Linked DNA regions of Actinocatenispora sera. The protein of the gene in region 1 interacts with the protein of each later gene in a pairwise test. Links are inferred from orthologs where the notes say so. Each region holds a gene or a part of one and is shown on either strand. Other genes may lie near its edges.

Region 1 (11,288 bases):
GCCGAGCAGGTGCGGACACGGCATCAACGGCCAGCCGTCGGTGCCGATCAGGTGCCGGGCGCGGGCCGGGGGTCAGGCGGTGAGGCCGAGCAGGTGCAGGACCGCGGCGAGGCCGTGCACGTGATCCGGCTCGCTGGCCGGCAGCACCAGGGTGGGGCAGCCGATCGCGGCGGCGGCCGCGTCCGCCGGCGTGTCGCCGACCATCAGCGTCTGCTCGGGTTCGTGCCGCACCGCGGCGCAGCCGCGCAGGAAGATCGCCGGATCCGGCTTGCAGGTACCGAGCTGGTAGGACAGCAGCCAGTGGTCGATCAGGTCGGCGAAGCCGAGCGCGGTGGCGATCGGCAGCACGTCGAAGCCGATGTTGCTGACCACCGCGACCGGGACCCCGGCGGCGCGCAGCGCGCGCAGCATCGGCAGGGTGTCCGGGTACGGCCGCCAGCCGTCCGGGTCCAGCAGCCGCTCGTACAGCGCGTCCGGCAGCCCGTCGATGCCGGTGTCGACGGTGGCCGCGAGCCCCGTGTACGCGGCGCGGTGGGCCGGCTCGGACAGGTCCCGGTCGGCGTACGCCTCGGCCAGCTCGGGCGGGATCCGGCCGGGGCGGGGGCCGCCGGCGCGGCCCGCGGTGACCAGGGCGTCGGCGAGCCCGGCGCACCGGTCCGGGGCCAGGTCGGTCCCGCAGGCGGCCGCGGCCAGTCGCACCCACCGTTCGGCCGGCTCCACCTGCACGATCGTGCCGTGGAAGTCGAGCAGGACGGCGCGGGGACGGCGCTGACCGTCGAGCAGCGGCGCGGCGGAGGGCGGGCCGGCGGATCCGGCGGAAGGGTCACGAGGCGTGGCGTCCGGCACATCAGCACGATACCGAGTGCGCCGGACGGCTCGACAACGGTGCTGGTATGAGGGGCAACATACCGATACCTGGTGACACGATCGGATTATGGTGTGTGTACCCCTACCGGGATATGCGCGGGCGGCGGGGCCATCCGGGCGCCTAGCCTTGCGGGTATGAGCACCTCACCCGGCCGGCCCGCGTTCGCCGACTTCGCCGCCGACCTCGGTTTCGAACCCGACGAGTTCCAGGTGGACGCCTGCGCCGCGGTCGAGGACGGCAGCGGCGTGCTGGTCTGCGCGCCGACCGGGGCCGGCAAGACTGTGGTCGGCGAGTTCGCGGTCTTCCTCGCGCTGCGGCTGGGCCGCAAGTGCTTCTACACCACGCCGATCAAGGCGCTGTCGAACCAGAAGTACAACGATCTGGCCGCCCGGCATGGGTCGGCCAACGTCGGGCTGTTGACCGGCGACAACGCCATCAACCCGGACGCGCCGGTGATCGTGATGACCACCGAGGTGCTGCGCAACATGCTGTACGCCGGATCGTCCACTCTGGACGGTCTGGGGTACGTGGTGATGGACGAGGTGCACTACCTCGCCGACCGGTTCCGCGGCGCGGTCTGGGAGGAGGTCATCATCCACCTGCCGGCGTCGGTGATGCTGGTGTCGCTGTCGGCGACCGTGTCCAACGCCGAGGAGTTCGCCGACTGGTTGGTGACCGTACGGGGCCGCACCGAGGTGGTCGTCTCCGAGCACCGGCCGGTACCGCTGTGGCAGCACATGCTCGTCGGCCGCCGGATGTTCGACCTGTTCCACGACCAGGCCGCCGCGCGCAAGCACGAGGTGCACCCGGAGCTGTTGCGCAACACCCGTGAGCAGCTGCGCCGGTTGGAGTGGGGCGGCGGGCGCCGGGGCCGGCCACGCCGCTGGCAGCCACCGGCGCGCCCGGACGTGATCGACCGGCTCGACGGCGCCGGGCTGCTGCCGGCGATCCTGTTCGTGTTCAGCCGGGCCGGCTGCGATGCCGCGGTGACGCAGTGCCTGCGCGCCGGGCTGCGACTGACCACCCCGGCCGAACGTGCCGAGATCCGCGCCCTGGTGGAGGAACGTACCGCCGCGCTGGCCGGCGAGGACCTCACCGTGCTGGGGTACTGGGAGTTCCTGGAGGGGTTGGAGCGGGGCCTCGCCGCCCACCATGCCGGGATGCTGCCGACGTTCAAGGAGATCGTCGAGGAGCTGTTCGTCCGCGGCCTGGTAAAGGCGGTGTTCGCGACCGAGACGCTGGCGCTGGGCATCAACATGCCGGCCCGCTGCGTGGTGCTCGAGCGCCTGGTCAAGTACAACGGCGAGGCGCACGTGGACATCACGCCGGGGGAGTACACCCAGCTGACCGGGCGGGCCGGGCGGCGCGGCATCGACATCGAGGGCCACGCGGTGGTGCTGTGGTCGCCCGACACCGACCCGCGGCACGTCGCCGGCCTCGCCTCGACCCGTACCTACCCGCTGCGCTCCAGCTTCCGGCCGTCCTACAACATGGCGGTCAACATCATCGAGATGCTCGGCTTCGACCGCTCCCGCGAGGTGTTGTCCCGCAGTTTCGCGCAGTTCCAGGCGGACCGCTCGGTGGTCGGCCTGGCGCATCAGGTCCAGCGCAACGAGGAGAACGCGCGGCGGCTGGCCGAGCGGATGCACTGCGAGCAGGGTGACTTCGCCGAGTACTTCGCCCTGCGTACCGCGATCACCGAGCGGGAGCGTTCCCTCGGCCGGCGCAGTTCGGCGAACCGCCGCGCGCAGGCCGCGCAGGCGCTCGCGATGCTGCGGGTCGGCGACATCGTCCGGATCCCGCACGGGCGCCGGGCCGGGCTCGCCGTGGTGCTCGATCCCGGCGACAGCGCCCGCGACGACCCGCGCCCGCTGGTACTCACCGAGGACCGGTGGGCCGGCCGGCTGCCCGGCTCGGAACTCGGCGACGCGGCGTCGCTGGGCCGCATCCGGGTACCCAAGCACTTCAACCACCGCTCGCCGCAGGCCCGGCGCGACCTCGCGGTCGCGCTGTCGCGGGCCGAGGTCGCCGTGGGCGAGGACAACCGGCGTTCGCGGCGCGGCCGGTCCGCCGCGGCAGACGACGAGAAGCTCACCGAGTTGCGCCGGCAGCTGCGCGCGCACCCCTGCCACCGGTGCCCGGACCGGGAGGACCACGCCCGCTGGGCCCAGCGGTACGCGCGGCTGCAGCAGGAGACGGCGGCACTGCAGGACAAGGTGGCCGGCCGTACGGGTTCGCTGGTGCGCACGTTCGACGACGTGTGCGCGATGCTCGCCGAGCGCGGCTACCTGGTTGCCGCCGACCACGGGTACGACGTGACCGACACCGGCCGCACCCTGGCGCGGATCTGGTCGGAGACCGACCTGCTCGTCGCCGAGTGCCTGCGCCAGGACGTCTGGGCCGGGCTGTCGGCCCCGGAACTCGCCGCCGCCGCCTCGATCCTGGTGTACGAGGCGCGCCGGGAGTCCGAGGACCGCGTCGCCGTGCCACACGGCAACGCGGAGGCGGCGATCGGCCGCAGCCTCGGCCTGTTCAGCGAACTGTTCGCCGCCGAGCAACGGTACGGGCTGCGGCTGACCCGCGAGCCGGATCTCGGCTTCGCCTGGCCGATGTATCGCTGGGCCCGGGGCGAGCCGCTCGCGAAGGTCCTCGCGAGCGCGTCCGGGGTGGACGGCGAGATGCCGGCGGGCGACTTCGTCCGCTGGTGCCGTCAGGTCATCGACCTGCTCGAACAGATCGCCGTACCGGCCGACGACACGCTGCGGCGCACCTGCCGCCAGGCGGTCGAGGCGCTACGCCGCGGCGTCGTCGCCTACACCTCGGTCGGCTGATCCGGCTCGGCCGGCCCGCGGCGGTCGCCCACGGTCGCGCCACACCGGACGGCGACCCCACGGCGGCGTGGTTTTGCGGCATCATGACCGGATGTCGTGGATCGCACCGGAGATCAAGCGCGTCGACGAGCCGTTCGTCGGTGACGAGCGCGCCGTCCTCGAAGGACTGCTGGAGTGGCATCGTGCCACCCTGCTGCACCAGTGCGCCGGCCTGACCGGCGAGCAGTTGGCCCGGTGGGCGGTGCCGCCGTCCAACCTGTCGCTGCTCGGGTTGGTGCGGCACATGGCGGAGGTGGAACGCCAGTGGTTCCGCCGCCGGTTCGGCGGCGCCGACCTGCCCGAGCTGTTCCCGGGCAACGACGTCGACTTCGAGCAGGCCGACCCGGCCGGCGCGGCGGACGACTACGCGACGCTGCTGGCCGAGCAGGACGGCGCCCGAGCCGCGGTCGCCGACCTGTCGCTGGACGCCACGTTCGAGCACCCCAAGTTCGGCGCCATGTCGCTGCGGTGGTGCTACGCGCACATGCTGGAGGAGTACGCGCGGCACAACGGCCACGCCGACTTCCTGCGCGAGCGCATCGACGGCCGTACCGGCGGCTGACCCACCGCTCGCGGCACCGGCCGGCGCGCCCGGCACCGATCGACTCGCCCGGCCACGTCGCGTGCGGCTGGTCGGCTGCGCCGGGCGCGGTCGCTGATCGGCCGCGCCGGGTGGTGGTCGGGCTGGTCGGCCGCGCCGGGCGCTCGGCGGGTCGGCCCGCGCCGGGTGGGGTGGCTGGTCGGCCCGCGCCGGGTGGGGTGGCTGGTCGGCCGGCCGTAGACTGCCGACCGTGGAGCACATCGAGCCGCTGATCGCACCGAGCATCCTGGCCGCCGACTTCGCGCGGCTGGCCGACGAGGCCGCCGCCGTCGCCGATGCGGTGGACTGGTTGCACGTCGACGTGATGGACAACCACTTCGTGCCCAACCTGACCATCGGGCTGCCGGTGGTGGAGAGCCTGCGCCGGGCCACCGACGTGCCGTTGGACTGCCACCTGATGATCGACGACCCGGACCGGTGGGCGATCGGCTACGCCGAGGCCGGCGCGTACAACGTGACGTTCCACGCGGAGGCGACCGACGACCCGGTGGCGCTGGCGCGCCGGCTGCGCGCGGCCGGCAGCAAGGCGGGTCTGGCGATCGACCGGGACACCCTGATCGAGCCGTACCTCGACCTGTTGCCCGAGTTCGACACACTGCTGGTCATGACCATCAAGGCCGGTTTCGGCGGCCAGCAGTTCCTGCCCGAGCTGCTGGACAAGGTGCGCGCGGTCAAGGCCGCCCGGGGCGAGCTGTCGGTGCGGATCGAGGTCGACGGCGGCATCAACGCCGACACCATCGAGCAGGCCGCGCAGGCCGGCGCGGACGCGTTCGTCGCCGGTACCGCGATCTACGGCGCCGAGGACCCCGCCGCGGCGGCGCGCGCGCTGCGGGAACGGGCCCGCGCCGCCGCCTCGTGACCGACCAGCGGTCGGCCGGGCCGGGTCGGGTGCTGGTCGTCGACGACGATCCGGACATCGTCCGCTTCGTCGAGATGAACCTGCGGTTCGAGGGGTTCGAGGTGGCGGTCGCCGTGGACGGCGCGCAGGCGCTGGCCGAGATCGCCCGGCACCGGCCCGATCTGGTGCTGCTGGACGTGATGATGCCCGAGCTCGACGGGGTCGAGGTGACCCGCCGGATCCGGGCCGACCCGCTCACCGCCGGGTTGCCGGTGATCATGCTGACCGCCAAGGGTCTCGGCGCCGACCGGGTGGCCGGGCTGACCGCCGGCGCCGACGACTACATCATCAAGCCGTTCGACACCCTGGAGCTGGTCGCCCGGGTGCGCTCGACGCTGCGCCGCAACCGGGAGGTGCGGGAGGCGTCGCCGCTGACCGGGTTGCCCGGCAACACCCGGATCCTGCGGGAGATCGGCGGCCGGGTACGACGAGACGACCGGTTTGCCCTTTGCTATGTCGACATCGACCGGTTCAAGAGCGTCAACGACGCGTACGGGTTCGTCCGCGGCGACGAGTTCATCAGCCTGCTCGCGCACGTGCTGTACGAGGCGGTCGTCGCCGTCGGCCCCCCGGTACCCTTCCTCGGCCACGTCGGCGGAGACGACTTCCTGGTGCTGTGCCAGCCCGGCCAGCTCGAGGCGATCACGGCGCAGGCGATCGCCGCGTTCGAGGCCGGCGTGGTCGAGCTGTACGACCCGGCCGACGCCGCCGCGGGGCATCTCCGGCTGCCCGACCGGCGCGGCGAGATTCATACGTTTCCGCTGGTCACTCTGTCGATAGGGGTGGCCAGCTCGCAGCATCGCAGGTTCGGCGACCCGCGTGAGGTGGTCGCCGTGGCCACCGAGATGAAGCAGGTCGCGAAGTCCCGGCCCGGGTCGTACGTGGCGGTCGACCGGCGCCGCAACCGCCCGGAGCCGGCCGACCCGCGCTGAGCGGAGCGGCACAGTGACCAACGAGACGCGGGTACCGCTCGGAGCCGCCGCCGCGGCGTGCCAAACTGGTGGTGCGAAACCAGCACGCGCGCTGGCGGGGTTCGGTGAAATTCCGAACCGGCGGTGACACGGCGAGTCCGTGAAGCCCGCGACCCGGCACTGTGGACGGCGACGACCACGGTGGCGGTGGATCCGGTGAGAGTCCGGAGCCGACGGTCAAAGTCCGGAAGGGAGCAAGCGCGCGGGCAGCGTCGGCGCGGCGTGCCGTGCCGGCGTCACGGCGATGCGTGCGCGTCGCCGTGTGCCCGCATGTTGCCCTGCCCGCCTCGCGCATCGAGGAAGGAGCGCGGGGCACATGTTCACCGGGATCGTCGAGGAGTTGGGCGAGCTGACCGCCGTCGAGCGGCTGGCCGACGCCGCTCTGTTCACGGTGCGGGGGCCGCTGGTGGCAAGCGACGCGGCGCGCGGCGACTCGATCGCCGTCAACGGCGTGTGCCTGACCGTGGTGTCGGTCGACACCGACGCCGGTACCTTCGTCGCCGACGTGATGCGCGAGACGCTGGAACGCTCCACGCTGGACGGTCTGGCAGCGGGTGACGGGGTCAACCTGGAGCGGGCCGCGAAGCTCGGCGGCCGGATCGGCGGGCACCTGGTGCAGGGTCACGTCGACGGCGTCGGTACGGTGCTCGACCGCCGCCCGGCCCAGCACTGGGAGGACGTGCGGATCGCGCTGCCGCCGGACCTCAACCGGTACGTGGTGGTCAAGGGGTCGATCGCGGTGGACGGTGTGTCGCTGACCGTCACCGAGGTCGACGACGTGTCGTTCGCGGTCAGCCTGATCCCCACCACCCGGCGGGCCACGACGCTCGGCTGCCGGCCGGTCGGCGGGCTGGTCAACCTGGAGGTCGACGTGATCGGCAAGCACCTGGAGAAGCTCGTCGGCTCGCCGGAGCGTGCGCTGTGACCGGCGTGCAGGCACCGGTGACCGGGTTCGGCACGGTCGAGCAGGCGATCGCCGACATCGCCGCCGGCCGACCGGTGGTGGTCATCGACGACCCGGACCGGGAGAACGAGGGCGACCTGATCTTCGCCGCGGCCAAGGCGACGCCGGAACTGCTGTCGTTCATGGTCCGCTACACCTCCGGCTACATCTGCGTACCACTGCCGGGCGCCGACTGCGACCGGCTCGCGCTGCCGCCGATGTACCACGTCAACCAGGACCGGCGCGGCACCGCGTACACGGTGACGGTGGACGCCTCGGAGGGGGTGAGCACCGGCATCTCCGCCACCGACCGGGCCCGGACGATCCGGCTGCTCGCGGATCCGGCGTCGACGGCGACCGACTTCCGCCGGCCCGGCCACGTGGTGCCGCTGCGGGCCCGGGAGGGTGGCGTGCTGCGCCGGCCCGGGCACACCGAGGCCGCGGTCGACCTGGCCCGGCTGGCCGGGTTGCCGCCGGTCGGCGTGCTGTGCGAGGTGGTCAGCCAGAAGGACGTCGGGATGGCCCGGGTGGACGAGCTGAGCGTGTTCTGCGCCGAGCACGAGCTGACCCTGATCACCATCGCCGACCTGATCGCCTACCGGCGCCGGCACGAGCAGCAGGTCGAGCGGGTGGTCAGCACCCGGCTGCCCACCCGGTACGGGCAGTTCCGGGCGGTCGGCTACCGCAGCCTGCTGGACGACTCGGAACAGATCGCGCTGGTCGCCGGCGACATCGGCGACGGCGAGGACGTGCTGGTACGGGTGCACTCGGAGTGCCTGACCGGGGACGTGTTCGGCTCGCTGCGCTGCGACTGCGGCCCGCAACTGGACGCGGCGCTGCACGCGGTGGCCGCCGAGGGCCGCGGCGTCGTGGTGTACCTGCGCGGGCACGAGGGCCGGGGCATCGGCCTGCTGTCCAAGCTCCAGGCGTACGAGTTGCAGGACGGCGGGGCCGACACGGTCGACGCGAACCTGGCGCTGGGGCTGCCCGCCGACGCCCGCGACTACGGCATCGGCGCCCAGATCCTCGCCGACCTCGGCGTGCGCAGCATCCGGCTGCTCACCAACAACCCGGACAAGTGGACCGCACTGGCCGGGTACGGGCTGCGCATCGCCGACCGGGTGGCGCTGCCGGTGCCGGCCGGACCGGACAACATCAACTACCTGAAGACCAAGCGGGACCGGCTCGGGCACCTGCTCACCGACCTGCCCGACTTCGACGAACTACGGGAAGGACACGCCTGATGGCCGGGCATGCCGCACCTGATCTGTCCGACGCGCTGCCGCAGGCGGCCGGGTTGCGGCTCGGTCTGGTCGCCGCCCGCTGGCACGAGAAGCTCACCGACCAGCTGCTCGCCCGGGCCGAGGCGGCCGCCGCCGCGTGCGGCGTCACCGACGTGACCTCGGTACGGGTGGCCGGATCGGTGGAGCTGCCGGTCGTGGCAGCCGCGCTGGCCGCCCGCTGCGACGCGGTGGCCGCGTTCGGCGTGGTGGTCAAGGGGGAGACCGAGCATTTCGAGATGGTGTGCCGGTCGGTCACCGACGGGCTGACCCGCGTCGCCCTGGACACCGGGGTACCGGTGGGGCAGGGGGTGCTGACGGTGCACACCGAGCAGCAGGCGCGGGACCGGGCCGGGTTGCCCGGATCCCCGGAGGACAAGGGGTTCGACGCCACCGTCGCCGCACTGGACGCGGCGCTGACGATCCGCGCGTTGCGCGACTGAACAGCGCCACCGCACCCCCGCCGCAGGACTGAACAGCGCCACCGCACCCGCACCGCGCGGGACTGAACAGGTCCACCGCATTCGCGCCGCGGGTGGCCCGGTTGCGGTGCCCACCTACCCTCCGGTCGCGATGTCTTCTGGGGGATTGGATAGTTCCGTGCGTATTCGACGAATCGTCGGCATTGTGGCGTTTGCCGCCGTGGCGATGGCAGCGCTGGCCGGCTGCAAGGACAGCAAGGACACGGCGAAGGCGCAGGCCCGGCCGAGCGCGTCCGCCTCGTCCGCCTGCGCCTCGGCCTCCGCCTCGCCGTCGGCGAGCAGCCAGGACGGCAACGGTGGCCTCGGCGCACCGAGCCCGTCCGCCGGCGGCCAGAACGGCGGCGATAACGGCCAGAACGGCGGGGACAACGGCGGCCTGAACGGCGGGGACAACGGCGGGCAGACCGGAACCGGCGACAACGGCGGCTTGAACGGCGGCGACAACGGCGGCGGGCTCAACGGCGGCAAGAACCCGACCGGCGGCGGACTCGGGGCGAGCCCCAGCACCGGTGGCGGGCAGCAGGCGGCCACCGGCTCGCCGAGCCCGGCCGACGGGCAGCCGTGCGGTCAGCCGTCGCCCAGCGCGTCGACGGCGCAGCCCGGCGGCGGTCAGCCGTCCACCAGCCCCGGTACCGGCGGGCAGCCCGGCCAGTCCACGATGCCCGGCAACGGCGGTACCAGCCCGAAGCCGGGCAACGGCATGCCGACCCTGCCGGGCGGGCACTGAGCCGCGGCGCGCGGCACCGGCCGATCGCGGTACCGCCCGGCCGGAGCGGTACCGCGGACCGGCCGTCGTCCCGCAGGGCGGAACTGCCAGAATGGGACCCCGTGAAGACCTTCGATCAGCTGTTCGCGGAACTGTCGGCCAAGGCCGCCGCCGCCGATCCCGACTCCGGGACGGTCGCGGCACTGCAGGCCGGCGTGCATGCGATCGGCAAGAAGGTCGTCGAGGAGGCGGCCGAGTCGTGGATGGCGGCCGAGCACGAGGGTGCCGACCGGGCCGCCGAGGAGATCTCCCAGCTGCTCTACCACGCGCAGGTGCTGATGATCGCGAAAGGTCTGACGCTCGACGACGTCTACCGACATCTGTAGCCGGTTGCCTCGTCCGTCCGCCCTTCGCCTTCCTCCGGGAGTAGTCCCATGCTGCGCATCGCCATACCGAACAAGGGGTCGCTGTCCGCGCCCGCCATCGAGATGCTGCGTGAGGCCGGTTACCGGCAGCGCCGCACCGAGAAGGATCTGACCTGCACCGACGAGGCGAACTCGGTGCAGTTCTTCTACCTGCGCCCGCGTGACATCGCCACCTACGTCGGCTCCGGCGACCTGGATCTCGGCATCACCGGCCGCGACCTGCTGATCGACTCCGGCGCACCGGCCGAGGAGATCCTCGAGCTGGGCTTCGGCGGCTCGGTCTTCCGGTACGCCGCGCGCCCCGGCACCGTGACCGAGCTGGCCGAGCTCGCCGACCGGCGCATCGCCACCTCGTACCCGGGGGTGGTGCACCGCCAGCTCGCCGAGGCGGGCGTGTCGGCGCACGTGATCCGGCTCGACGGCGCGGTGGAGAACGCGGTGGCGCTCGGTGTCGCCGACGTCGTCGCCGACGTGGTGTCCACCGGCGCGACCCTGCGCCAGGCCGGGCTGGAGCCGTTCGGCGCGCCGTTGCTGCGCTCCGAGGCGGTACTGGTGCGCCGGTCCGGGATGACCGGCAACGGTGCGGTCGCCCAGCTGACCCGGCGGCTGTCCGGCGTGCTGGTGGCCCGCCGCTACGTGATGCTCGCCTACGACGTGCGGGTCGAGCACCTGGACCGGGCGTCCGAGCTGACCCCGGGCATCGAGGCGCCGACCGTCTCGCCGCTGCACCGCGAGGGTTGGGTGGCGGTCCAGGCGATGATCGCCCGGGACGACGCGCAGCGGGTGATGGACGAGCTGTACGAGGTGGGCGCCCGCGCGATCCTCGCCACGGACATCAGCGCCTGCCGGCTGTGACCGGATCGCCCCACCGGGACGACGAGCCGCGGCCGGCGGCAGGTGCCGAGGCCGCGGGACAACCGGTCGGGGCGCCGCGCCCGGCTGGTGCCGAGGTCGCCGGGCAACCGGTCGGGTCGTCGCACCGGGCCGGTGCCGAGGTCGCGGGACAACCCGTCGGGTCGTCGCAGCGGGCCCGCCGCGGACCGCAGCCGGATGACGGCGGGCCGCTGGAAGGCCGGCTCGCCGGCCTGGCCGCGGGGTTGCTGCCGGCGCCCGCGGCGGTGGCGATCGCGCTGGTCGGCGGCGCCGGCTCGGCCGCCCAGGGGACGGTCAACGGCGCGCTCGCGCAGCGCCTCGGCACCCCGGTACTCGCCGCGCTGATCTCCAACGGCCTGGCCACGGTGCTG
Region 2 (11,192 bases), 4.3 Mb from region 1 along the record:
CGAGATGCTCGCGCACGGCTCCCCGTCCCCCCGCCACCTCCGCGACCTCCTCACCCGCGGCGTCCCGGGCTGAGCGAGAGGCGTCGCTCGCGCCACGGCACGAGCGACGCCTCTCGCGCAACGAAGCAGGTGAATCCGACGGTCAGCCGGCCTGAACCTGGTACTTGAGAAACTCGCGCCACGCGCGCGCATCGACGACCAGGACGTCTTCCGGATTCTTGGAATCCCGAACCGCAATGTGGTTTCCGAGATCGAGAGTCTCGACACAGTTGGTGCCGCCGCTGTGCGAACTCTTCCGCCAAGTCTGGCGAGGGGTGTGGCCCAAGCCCATGCCGGCCTCCTTAATCGGGAGAGCCGGCGTTTGCCAGAACGCAGCATGAAACCGCCGGCCTCCGTTGGGGACGTTCAGGATACCGGCTGGCACTGATCAGAGAAACACTCTTACTCTCTGCTACGACTCACCGCCCAGCATGCCCTCGGCAATGTTGTTGATCAATTCGATCGACTCTGCTTCCGGCAGGGAACTCTCCAGGAGCTGCCGATAACAGCGCCGATAGAAGTCGAGAGCCTCGCCGTTCTCACGAAGAGTCACGTCGCGAGGTGCAGCGTCGAATTGCAGCACCGGGGTGTCCATCGGATCGGCGAAGTCGAGGATCTCGAAGGCGCCGCTGAGTCCGGGGTGTGCGCCGTGCGAGAAGGGGATCACCCGTACTGTCACGTTGTCCAGTGCTGCGACCTCGGCCACGCTGGTGAGCTGGTCGTTCATGACCTCGTCGCCGCCGACGACGTGCCGCAACGCGGATTCGTCGATCACCGCGGTCAGGCTCGGTGGGTTGTCTCGATCGAGTACGTGGCGCTTGCGGGACATGCGCAGCTGGACAGCACGCTCGGTGAGCTCCTCGTTCGCGTTGAGACTGAGCGCGGTGAGGATCTCCCGTGCGTATTCCTCGGTCTGCAGCAGGCCGGGAACGATGAGTGGCGAATAGTAGTAGAGGTCGGAAGCGTCGTTCTCGTAGCCGAGAAAGTCCAGGTAGTCCGACGAAGCCGCGACGTCGCGGTAGGCCGCCCACCATGCACCGGACTGCCTGGCCGCCCTGGCCAGTTCGATCAGGAACGTCCGCCGTTCACTCTCGTTGACCTGGTACATGTCGAGCAACGCGCGAAGGTCGTTGGTGGAGATGCCGACCTGGCCGGCCTCCAAGCGGATGATCTTCGACAAGGACCAGTCCATCCGCTTGGCCACGTCCGACTGGCTCTTGCCGGCGCGCTCGCGTTCCTGGCGCAGCTCCAAACGCAGACGGCGCCTGACGAGTGGGCGCTGGCCAGCGGGCATCTCTACTCCCCGATGAGTAGACAGCGGTAGGGCGAGATGCCAGGTGGCATCTGGCCTTACCGCGAGGCGGTCAATGCTGAGTGCATGCTATCTCTCCGACATGTCGCCGATGGCCGGGGTCCGCTATCTCACCTGGTGAGAGGGTCGGATTGGGCCGCCCGGACCATGGCGAACCGGATGCCGTTGAAGATGCGCTCGTCACGGGTCCAGAACAGCTGCACGGTGTGTCCCTGGTGTTCGGCCCACATCTCGAACGGTCGAGGGCGCAGTCGCCGGATGATCAGTGCTGCGGCGCCGAGGGCGAGCACACCGATCGCGGTCAGGCCGAGCCCGATGGTCCAGGCCGAGGTCTGCAGGCTGCAGCTACCGGGCAGCACGAACAGCACGGCGAGGATCGCGCAGATCGTGCCGGCCGGGCTGGCCGAGCCGCGGGCGATGCGCAACCGCTGCAGCTGGTTCAGCTGGTAGCGCTGGCCCTGAACGACCAGCTCGTGGCTGGTCACCTGTACCCCGGCGTGGTTGTAGTAGATGGTCATCGCGACCACCTCCGCACCGGATCTGCTGCCACGTTGGTCCTTGTGGGACTACGAAACAGCAGGGTGATGGGAGTAACATCCATGGCAGCTCTCCGTTCCGGTCAGGCGACGGTGGTGAGCTTCGAGGGCGGTCTCGGCGGCATCCGATGGCCGCCCTCTCACGCGTCTGGCTGTCGTCTCTGTGAACTTGTGCGGCCCGCTTCCGGCCGAGCTTCGCGGCTGCGGCCGGCCTGCTGGATTTGTCGCCGAACCCCGACTCCGTCGTCGACGCCCGCCGTGACTGAGAGATCTCCCTGTGTCCGAGTATCCGCCGCCTGCGCGCAAAAAGGAAGACCCCAACCTGCCACATGGCAGATTGGATTCCGCAGCGGGCCGCCCGGCATAGTGCGCGAGCACCGCTCGCCGCCCACCGCATTGCCGTACGCAGGGCGGATGTCGGCAGAACGACGGGCAGCGAAGGGAACCCTTGCTTTCCGCCGCGATCGGCCGGGCCGGCCCGCTCCGTCGGATCTCGGACAGTTGGCCCGAGCGACACGCAGCGTGGTCAGTTCGGGGCAGGCGAGGCCCGGTGGTCGACGACGGGCAGGTCCTGCCGTGGGCCGAACGGGTGGCCGACCACACCGGCCTGGTAGCTGGTCAGGGCCAGGTCGATGGGCCGGCCGTCGACGGTGCCGCGGAACAGTGCAGGTGCGCCGGAATGGGTCAGGCAGGCCGTGAACGGCGCCTTGATACCGGTGACCCGAAGGCACCGGACCGGCTGGCCGCCGACGGTGCGGCGGTCCACCTCGATGGTGCTGGCGCGCTGCTCGGCGGCGGTCCGGACCAGGCCGAGGATCTGTTCCGTGGTGACGAAACGGTCACCGCTCGCGGCAGCCAGGGCACCGGCGTCCGGCGGCCGGATCCGGTCGGTCGGTGCCCGGTCGGCCACCGTGCAGCTCGTCGCCGTGCAGCGGACCGTGCGGGTCACCAGCCGCACGTACCGGCCGGAGAAGTCCGATCCGGTGAAGAACGTGTAGGACAGCCGGTGCGGGCTGCCCTGCTGGACGAGCACCGCACGACCCGCGTCGGCCAGGCGGTAGTGCGCCGTGTACGACCGGGCCTGGCCGTGGTCGAGCTGGGCGGCGAGGTCGTTGACCACCACGGAGCGACCGCGGAAGTGGTACGCCCCGGTGGCCGAGCAGCCGGTCAGCAGCAGCGCCGCCGCCATCGACGCCGCGATCGCGACGCGGCGGGCCGCGGTGCGCCGCGCCGGCGCCGGCCGGGCGCCGGTCGGCTGCGAGGCTCCCCGGGACGGGGCGGACGGGCACCACTGAGCGGCGTTCGCGGGCATGGCACCAAGATTCCCGCGCGGGGCACGCCCGGCGCAAATCCGACCGGCCGGTCGGCGCGATTCGTCCCTTGCGGTACACGCCGTGGACCGTCGGCGAGCCGGTTCCGGCCGGCTCGGCGGCGCTGGCTACGCTCGCGGGGAGAACCGCCGGTGGTACGGGGCGGTGACGCGGACCGACCGCAGCGTGGCGGCTGGCGTTCAGGCCCGGTCGACGTGCAGCGCGGCCCGGGCTGGTGACACAAGGAGAGCGAGGCTACGTGGCAACCATCGAGGGCATCGTCGCGCGCGAGATCCTCGACTCGCGGGGCAACCCGACGGTCGAGGTCGAGGTCGGTCTGGACGACGGGGTGGTGGCCCGCGCGGCGGTGCCGTCCGGCGCGTCGACCGGCCAGTTCGAGGCGGTGGAACTGCGGGACGGGGACAAGTCCCGGTTCGGCGGCAAGGGCGTCGAGCACGCGGTGTCGAACGTGACCGAGGTGATCGCGCGCGAGTTGCTCGGCAACGAGGTGTCCGAGCAGCGGCTGATCGACCAGGTGATGCTCGACCTGGACGGCACCCCGAACAAGAGCAAGCTGGGCGCGAACGCGATCCTCGGCGTGTCGCTCGCGGTGGCCCGGGCCGCCGCCGACTCGGTCGGGCTGCCGCTGTTCCGCTACCTGGGCGGGCCGAACGCGCACCTGCTGCCGGTGCCGATGATGAACATCCTCAACGGCGGCGCGCACGCCGACTCGAACGTGGACATCCAGGAGTTCATGATCGCGCCGATCGGTGCGGCGAGCTTCCGCGAGGCGGTGCGCTGGGGTTCGGAGACGTACCAGGCGCTCAAGAGCGTGCTGAAGTCCCGGTCGCTGTCCACCGGGCTGGGCGACGAGGGCGGCTTCGCGCCGGACCTGCCGTCGAACCGGGATGCACTCGACCTGATCACCGAGGCGATCGAGAAGGCCGGCTTCACCCCGGGCCGGGACATCGCCTTCGCGATCGACGCGGCGGCGACCGAGTTCTACCGGGACGGCGCCTACCAGTTCGAGGGCGAGGCGAAGACCGCCGAGCAGATGTCGGAGTACTACGGCGAGCTGCTCGACGGGTACCCGATCGTGTCGCTGGAGGACCCGCTGGCCGAGGACGACTGGGCCGGCTGGGAGCACCTGACCTCGACGGTCGGCGCTCGGGTGCAGCTCGTCGGGGACGACCTGTTCGTGACCAACCCGGAGCGGATCGCGCGCGGCATCAACGCGGGCGCCGCCAACGCGGTACTGATCAAGGTGAACCAGATCGGGTCGCTGTCGGAGACGTTCGACGCGGTGACGCTGGCGCACAACAACGGCTACCGGACGATGATGAGCCACCGGTCCGGCGAGACCGAGGACACCACGATCGCCGACCTGGTGGTCGCGATGGGCTGCGGCCAGATCAAGTCCGGTGCGCCGGCACGGTCCGAGCGGGTCGCCAAGTACAACCAGCTGATGCGGATCGAGGAGGAGCTGGACGACGCGGCGCGCTACGCCGGCGCCGACGCGTTCCCGCGCTTCGCCCGCTGAAGACGCGATCGGGCACCAAGCCGTAACGGGAGGCAGTGATGGCGCAGCGCGGCCGGTCCGGTACCGGCAACGGCCCAGGTCGGCGGCCGGGCCGATCCTCAGCCGGTCGCGCCGCGGCACCACGGCGTGGCCGTGACTCGGCCGCCCGGCCGGCCGGCCGCCGTGCCGGCGCCACCCGGACCCGGGCGCCCCGGCCGGGTGGCCGGTTCACCGGGCGGGCGGTGGTGCTGGCGCTGGTGTTCGTGGCGCTGATCCTGGCCTACGCCTACCCGGTGCGGACCTACCTGGGCCAGCGGGCGCAGATCGCCGAGCTGACCGACGCGCAGGCGCAGCAGAAGGAACGCATCGCGAAGCTGCGCAGTCAGCGCGACAAGTGGGACGACCCGCAGTACGTGGAGGCGCAGGCGCGGCGCCGGCTGAGGATGGTGCGCCCCGGCGACAAGGTGTACGCCGTGTATGGCGACCCGAAGAAGCCCGGCGGCAGCGGCTCGAGCGATCGCCGGGTCCGCTCCGACGGCCCCTGGTACGGCAAGGTGTGGTCCAGCGTGCAGGGGGCGGACCGGTGAGCGCCGCCGAGTCGGCCGGCCCGCCGGTGCGCGAGCCGGTCACGCCGGCCGCGACGGCGGCGATGTCCGCGCAGCTCGGCCGGCCGCTGCGGGGCGCCGAGGCGGTCGCGCACCGGTGCCCGTGCGGGCACCCGGACGTGGTCGAGACCAGCCCGCGGCTGCCGGACGGCACCCCGTTCCCGACGCTGTTCTACCTCACCTGTCCGCGGGCCGCGGCCGAGGTGAGCCGGCTGGAGTCGGCCGGCACGATGCGGGAGATGACCGAGCAGCTGGCCGACGACCCGGATCTGGCGGCCCGGTACCGGGCCGCGCACCAGGACTACCTGCGGCGCCGGGCCGAGCTGGCCGAGGTGCCGGAGATCGCCGGGGTGTCCGCCGGCGGCATGCCGACCCGGGTCAAGTGCCTGCACGTACACGTCGCGCACGCGCTCGCCGCCGGGCCCGGCGTCAACCCGTTCGGCGACGAGGCGTTGGCGACGATGGCGCCCTGGTGGAGCGACGGCCCGTGCGTGACCGTCGACGAGACGGAGCACGGGGGCGACGATGAGTGAGCGGGTCGCGGCGATCGACTGCGGTACCAACTCGATCCGGCTGCTGGTCGCAGACCGGGACGGCGACCGGCTCACCGATCTGGTCCGGACGATGGAGATCGTCCGGCTCGGCGAGGGCGTCGACCGGACCGGAATGCTTGCGCCGCAAGCGATCGAACGGACCCGCAAGGCGCTGACCGGGTACGCGCAGCGGATCCGCGCGCTCGGCGCGGGCCGGGTGCGGATGGTGGCGACCTCCGCCAGCCGGGATGCCGGTAACGCCGCGGAGTTCCGCGACATGGTGCTCGACGTGCTCGGCGCGCCGCCCGAGGTGATCACCGGGGACGAGGAGGCGGCGCTGTCGTTCGCCGGCGCCGTCGGCGGGCTGCCGGCGGACCTGGCCGCCCCGTACCTGGTGGTGGACATCGGCGGCGGCTCGACCGAGTTCGTCGTCGGCGCCGGCAGCGCCGAGGCGGCGGTCAGCGTCGACATCGGCTGCGTCCGGATGACCGAGCGCTACCTGCACTCCGACCCGCCGGCCGAGGCCGAGATCGCGGCCGCCCGGGAGCACGTCACCGAGGTCGTGGACGGCGCGCTCGCCGCGGTGTCCGCGCACCGGGCCCGCACCCTGATCGGCCTCGCCGGTACGGTCACCACGATCGCCGGGATCGCGCTGGGCCTGCCGGAGTACGACTCGACCCGGATCCACCACTCCCGGATGGATCGCGCGCAGGTGGCCCGGATCGGTACCGAGCTGCTGGCGCAGACCCGCGCGCAGCGGCGCGCGATCCCGGTGATGCACCCGGGCCGCGCCGATGTGATCGGTGCCGGCGCGTTGATCCTGGGTACCGTCCTGGAGCGGGCCGGGTTCGACGGCCTGGTGGCGTCCGAACACGACATCCTCGACGGCATCGCGCTGTCGGTCTGAGCTCTCGCCGGCCGCGGTCCGGCGCCGGCGTGCCGGGGTACATCGGTCGCCGGGTCCGGCGCATCGGGCGCCGCGGCCGGAGGGTGCCGGCGGAACCGGCCGGACTTGTCACGATGAAGCCCCCCGACGCCTGACGGCCGGCTGCCACCCGCTGGCGATGCGGAGGCCGCTCGGGCGACGCGACCGCGGGGCGGGGAGGATGAGCCCATGGTTGCGGTGCGGCGGACGGAGTTCGGGTGCCACGTGCTGCCGGGATCGGGGTTCCCCGGTGACGTGGCGGACGCGGGTACCCCGGTGGCGGCGGATCGGGCCGCGGTGGCGGAGCTGGCCGAGGGTTCGGCGGATCTGACCGCGCTGGCCGCGCGTAGTTCGGTGTGCCGGGCGTGCAGCCGGCTGGTCGCCTGGCGCGAGGAGGTGGCGGAGCGCAAGCGCGCATCGTTCGCCGACCAGACGTACTGGGGCCGCCCGGTGCCGAGCTTCGGCGCCACCGACGCCCGGATCGTGCTGATCGGCCTGGCACCGGCGGCGAACGGAGCGAACCGTACCGGCCGGATGTTCACCGGCGACCGGTCCGGCGACGTGCTGTACGCGGCGCTGCACCGGGCCGGGCTGGCCAGCGCGCCGCGCAGCGTGTCCGCCGACGACGGGCTGGTACTGCACCACACCCGGATCTGCGCGCCGGTGCGCTGCGCCCCGCCGGAGAACAAGCCGACCACCGCCGAGCGCGACACCTGCCGCGCGTGGCTGAACCGCGAGCTGGAGTTGCTGCGGGGCACGGTTCGGGTGGTGGTGGCGCTGGGGCAGTTCGCCTGGAATGCGTACTGGGCCTCGGCAGCGTCGCTGGGTGAGCCGGTGCCGCGGCCGCGCCCGCGGTTCGGTCACGGCGCCGAGTATGTCGGCACCGAAATAATGTTGCTGGGCTGTTACCACGTCAGCCAGCAGAACACCTTCACGGGACGGCTGACGACGGGCATGCTGGACGACGTGTTGGGCCGCGCCCGCACGCTGGCCGGCATCTGACGCCGGATCGGGCCCGCTGGGCCGATCCCGGCCCGGGTCGCGGCCTGCGGCACGAGCCGGCCGAACGGCGACGGGGGTGCCAGGTTGCGTCGAGGACTGCGATACCTGCCGGTGCTGCTGATCCTGCTGCTGGTGGTGGTCGCCGCGCTGGGCGCGAACGCGCGCGGACCGCGGGTCACCCACGTGCCGCCGCTCGCCATCAGCCCGACCGTGGCGGTCAGCGGCACCCCACCGGCGCAGCCGACCCGGACCGTCGTCCCGCCGCCGCAGCCGCACGGTTCGAGTACCGGTACCACCGTGCTGGTCGTGGTGATCGCCGCGCTGTGCGCCCTCGCGTACGGCGCGATCATGCTGTACCTGATGCTCGCGCTGCGAGACGGCCTGGTGCTGCGGCGCCGCCGGCATCCGGAGCCGGAACCGGAGCCGGACGAGCCGGCCGCGCCGACCGCGGACGAGGTGCGGGCGGCGATGGCGGCCAGCCGGGCGGCGCTGATCGAGGGCGACGATCCGCGAGCCGCGGTGATCGCCTGCTGGCTGACGTTGGAGGAGCTGGCGTCGCGCGGCGGCGTGCCGCGCTCGGTCTCCGACGCCCCGGGTGATCTGGTCGGCCGGATGCTCGGCGTGGCCCGGGATCCGTCCGGCGAGCAACCGTTCCAGGCGCTGACCGGGCCGGCCGAGCGGGCGCTGACCGCGCTCGCCGAGCGGTACCGGGCCGCCCGGTACGCGCCGGCCCCGGTCACCGAGGCGGACCGGGCGGCCGCCCGCGGTGCCCTCGAGCGCCTCGCCGCCGAGCTGTCGGTCCGCGACGCCACCCCCGCCGGGGGCACCCGGTGAGCGGGCGGGGGCGGGCGGATCGCGGGTGTGACGCCGGCGTCTCGACGAGGGAGGGACGGCGGTGAGCTTCTCGTACGGGCACGTCATGGCACCGGGCAAGCGGGATCCGATGCGCAAGCCGTACCAGCCGTTGAAGATCACGCCCGGCTGGGTGATCGGCATGGTGCTGGTCGCGCTGGCCGCCGGCGACGTGCTGTGGCGGATGCTGCAGGTGGTGCAGATCCGGCTGCCGTACGGGATGACCGACGCGCTGGTGCTCGCCGTGGCGTTCGGCTACCGGGTCGCGGTGGCGGTGCACGGGCCGCCGGAGCCGTTCCCGCCGGCGCCGTCGGCGCCGACCACGGAGATGTCCGACCGGCCGTTCACCGCGATCCGCCGCTGGGAGGACCGGCTCGCCTGGACTCACGACGACGCCGTCAGCTTCGACCGTACGGTGCGCGAACGGCTCGCCGCACTGGTCGACGAGCGGCTCCGGATCGACCACGGTACCGACCTGGCCGGCACCGGACCCGGTGGTGCCGGGCGGGTCCGCGCGCTGCTGGGTGATCCACTGTGGACACTGCTGACCGAGCCGACCGAGCGGGCGCCGAGCCGGGCGCAGCTGACCGAATCGGTACGAACGATGGAGCGACTGTTCGCCCAGGACGGAGGCAACCGGTGAGCGGACCGGTCAACACCCAACCCGAGGCCGAGCCGGCGCCGCTGCCGGTGCCCGAGGCCGGTGCGCTGGCCCGGCAGGTACTCGACGCGGTCGGTACGGTCGTGGTCGGCAAGGCCGAACCGCTGGCGCTGGTGCTGGCCGGCATCCTCGCCGGCGGCCACGTGCTGCTGGAGGACTTCCCGGGGCTGGGGAAGACGCTCGCGGCCCGGTCGTTCGGCCAGGCGCTCGGCCTGTCGTTCCGCCGGTTGCAGTTCACCCCCGACCTGCTGCCGGCCGACGTCACCGGCTCGTTCCTGTACGACCAGTCGACCGGCGACTTCGAGTTCCGGCCCGGGCCGATCTTCACCAACCTGCTGCTGGCCGACGAGATCAACCGGACGCCGCCGAAGACGCAGGCGGCGCTGCTGGAGGCCATGCAGGAGAAGCAGGTCAGCGTCGAGGGCACCACCTACCCGCTGCACCCGCCGTTCCACGTGCTCGCGACCGCGAACCCGATCGAGTACGAGGGCACCTACCCGCTGCCGGAGGCGCAGCTGGACCGGTTCCTGCTGCGGGTCTCGTTCGGCTATCCCAGCGCTGACGACGAGTGGGGCGTGCTGCGCAACCGGATGTCGCGCCGCCGGGAGGAGACCGAACTGGCGCCGGTGGTCGACGCGACCACGCTGCGGGCCATCCAGGCCACCGTCGAGACGATCGCGGTGGAGGACTCGATCGGCCGCTACATCGTCGATCTGGTCACCGCGACCCGGTCGCACCCGCAGGTGATGGTCGGCGCCTCGCCGCGCGGCTCGCTCGCGCTGCTGCTGTGCGCGCGGGCCCGGGCGCTGCTCGCCGACCGCTCGTACGTGATCCCGGAGGACGTCAAGGCGTTCGCGGCTCCCGCGCTGGCGCACCGGATCTCGCTCAAGCCAGAGGTCTGGCTGCGCCGGGTCGAGCCGTCGCACGTGGTGGCCGAGGTGGTCGCGGCGACCGCCGCGCCGGCCAGCGGCGCCCGGCCCAGCTACCAGGCGCCGGTCATGGACGATGCCGCGGCGCGGCCGCCGGAGCCGGCCGGCTCGGCGGCCGGAACCGACCCGGTCTACCGCTACACCGAGCCACCGAGGGGGCAGCGCTGAGCGAGGTCGGCCTCTGGGTGCGCACCCAGGACAATCCGCAGCCGCCGCAGCCCGGCGAGCAGCCGGTACTGCGCGGCCCCAGCGAGGACTCGGCGGTGTACGACTGGGTGCCGACCCGGGCGTTGCGCCGAGCCGTCGGGATGGCGCTGGTGTTGCTGATCATCGGCGTCACCATCGGCCGGCTCGACCTGGTGGTGCTCGGCCTGCCGTTCGTGCTCGGCGCCGGTTGGGGGCTGGCCCGCCGGCCACGCCGGGTACCGACCGCCGAGCTGACGGTGGACACCACGATCAGCGCCGAGGGCGGTACGGTGCTCGGCCGGGTCTCGATCGACAACCCGGATCCGGCCCCGCTGAGCGGGGTCGCGGTGCGTACCCCGGCCAGCCCGTGGTTGCGGATGCACACCGGCGCCGGCGAGTACATGGCCTCGGTGCCCGGCCGGTCCGGTACCGACGTGCTGATCGAGGGGCGCGCGATGCGCTGGGGCCGGCACCGGATCGGCCCGGTCGAGGTGCGCGGGTACGCCGCCGACGGGTTGCTGCGCAGCCGGGCGATCCGGCTGCCGGCGACCACGGTGAAGGTGCACCCGGTGGCGCAGCCGTTCGAGGCGGCCGACGCGATGCCGAAGGCGGCCGGGATCGCCGGCACGCACCGGTCCCGCCGCCCCGGCGAGAGCGGCGAGCTCGCCGGGGTCCGGCCGTACCAGCCGGGGGACCGGCTGCGCCGGGTCGACTGGCGGGTCTCGCTGCGCAACCGCGAGCTGTACGTGAACGCGACGCTGTCCGAGCGGGACGCCGAGGTGG

Evidence for each region.
Region 2: the proteins of rpe (region 1) and eno interact in binary tests that used the Escherichia coli proteins (3 or more experiments, as listed by UniProt). The link is inferred for Actinocatenispora sera from one-to-one orthologs.

What each region holds. Positions count from the first base shown.
Region 1 is NZ_AP023354.1:4,552,299-4,563,586, forward strand. What follows is about bases 3,429-6,363. They hold rpe (ribulose-phosphate 3-epimerase), read left to right. Parts: upstream 3,429-4,529; coding sequence 4,530-5,198; downstream 5,199-6,363. Other genes in these bases: Asera_RS21715 (DEAD/DEAH box helicase), read left to right, coding at 3,429-3,699; Asera_RS21720 (DinB family protein), read left to right, coding at 3,791-4,300; Asera_RS21730 (response regulator), read left to right, coding at 5,195-6,169. Outside these bases: Asera_RS21710 (HAD family hydrolase), read right to left, coding at 73-846; more of Asera_RS21715, read left to right, coding at 1,003-3,428; Asera_RS21735 (riboflavin synthase), read left to right, coding at 6,525-7,133; Asera_RS21740 (bifunctional 3,4-dihydroxy-2-butanone-4-phosphate synthase/GTP cyclohydrolase II), read left to right, coding at 7,151-8,395; ribH (6,7-dimethyl-8-ribityllumazine synthase), read left to right, coding at 8,395-8,874; Asera_RS21750 (hypothetical protein), read left to right, coding at 9,032-9,640; Asera_RS21755 (phosphoribosyl-ATP diphosphatase), read left to right, coding at 9,742-10,005; hisG (ATP phosphoribosyltransferase), read left to right, coding at 10,054-10,899; Asera_RS21765 (DMT family transporter), read left to right, coding at 10,896-11,288. UniProt on the Escherichia coli protein: Catalyzes the reversible epimerization of D-ribulose 5-phosphate to D-xylulose 5-phosphate.
Region 2 is NZ_AP023354.1:203,296-214,487, reverse strand. The notes cover bases 2,758-5,596. They hold eno (phosphopyruvate hydratase), read left to right. Parts: upstream 2,758-3,456; coding sequence 3,457-4,737; downstream 4,738-5,596. Other genes in these bases: Asera_RS00925 (DUF501 domain-containing protein), read left to right, coding at 5,366-5,596; Asera_RS00930 (septum formation initiator family protein), read left to right, coding at 4,776-5,303; Asera_RS00940 (hypothetical protein), read right to left, coding at 2,758-3,199. In the rest of the region: Asera_RS00960 (DUF885 domain-containing protein), read left to right, coding at 1-73; Asera_RS00955 (DUF397 domain-containing protein), read right to left, coding at 143-331; Asera_RS00950 (helix-turn-helix domain-containing protein), read right to left, coding at 452-1,333; Asera_RS00945 (DUF6232 family protein), read right to left, coding at 1,462-1,869; more of Asera_RS00940, read right to left, coding at 2,414-2,757; more of Asera_RS00925, read left to right, coding at 5,597-5,854; Asera_RS00920 (Ppx/GppA phosphatase family protein), read left to right, coding at 5,847-6,761; Asera_RS00915 (uracil-DNA glycosylase), read left to right, coding at 6,969-7,781; Asera_RS00910 (DUF4129 domain-containing protein), read left to right, coding at 7,866-8,615; Asera_RS00905 (hypothetical protein), read left to right, coding at 8,677-9,276; Asera_RS00895 (DUF58 domain-containing protein), read left to right, coding at 10,409-11,192. UniProt on the Escherichia coli protein: Catalyzes the reversible conversion of 2-phosphoglycerate (2-PG) into phosphoenolpyruvate (PEP). It is essential for the degradation of carbohydrates via glycolysis.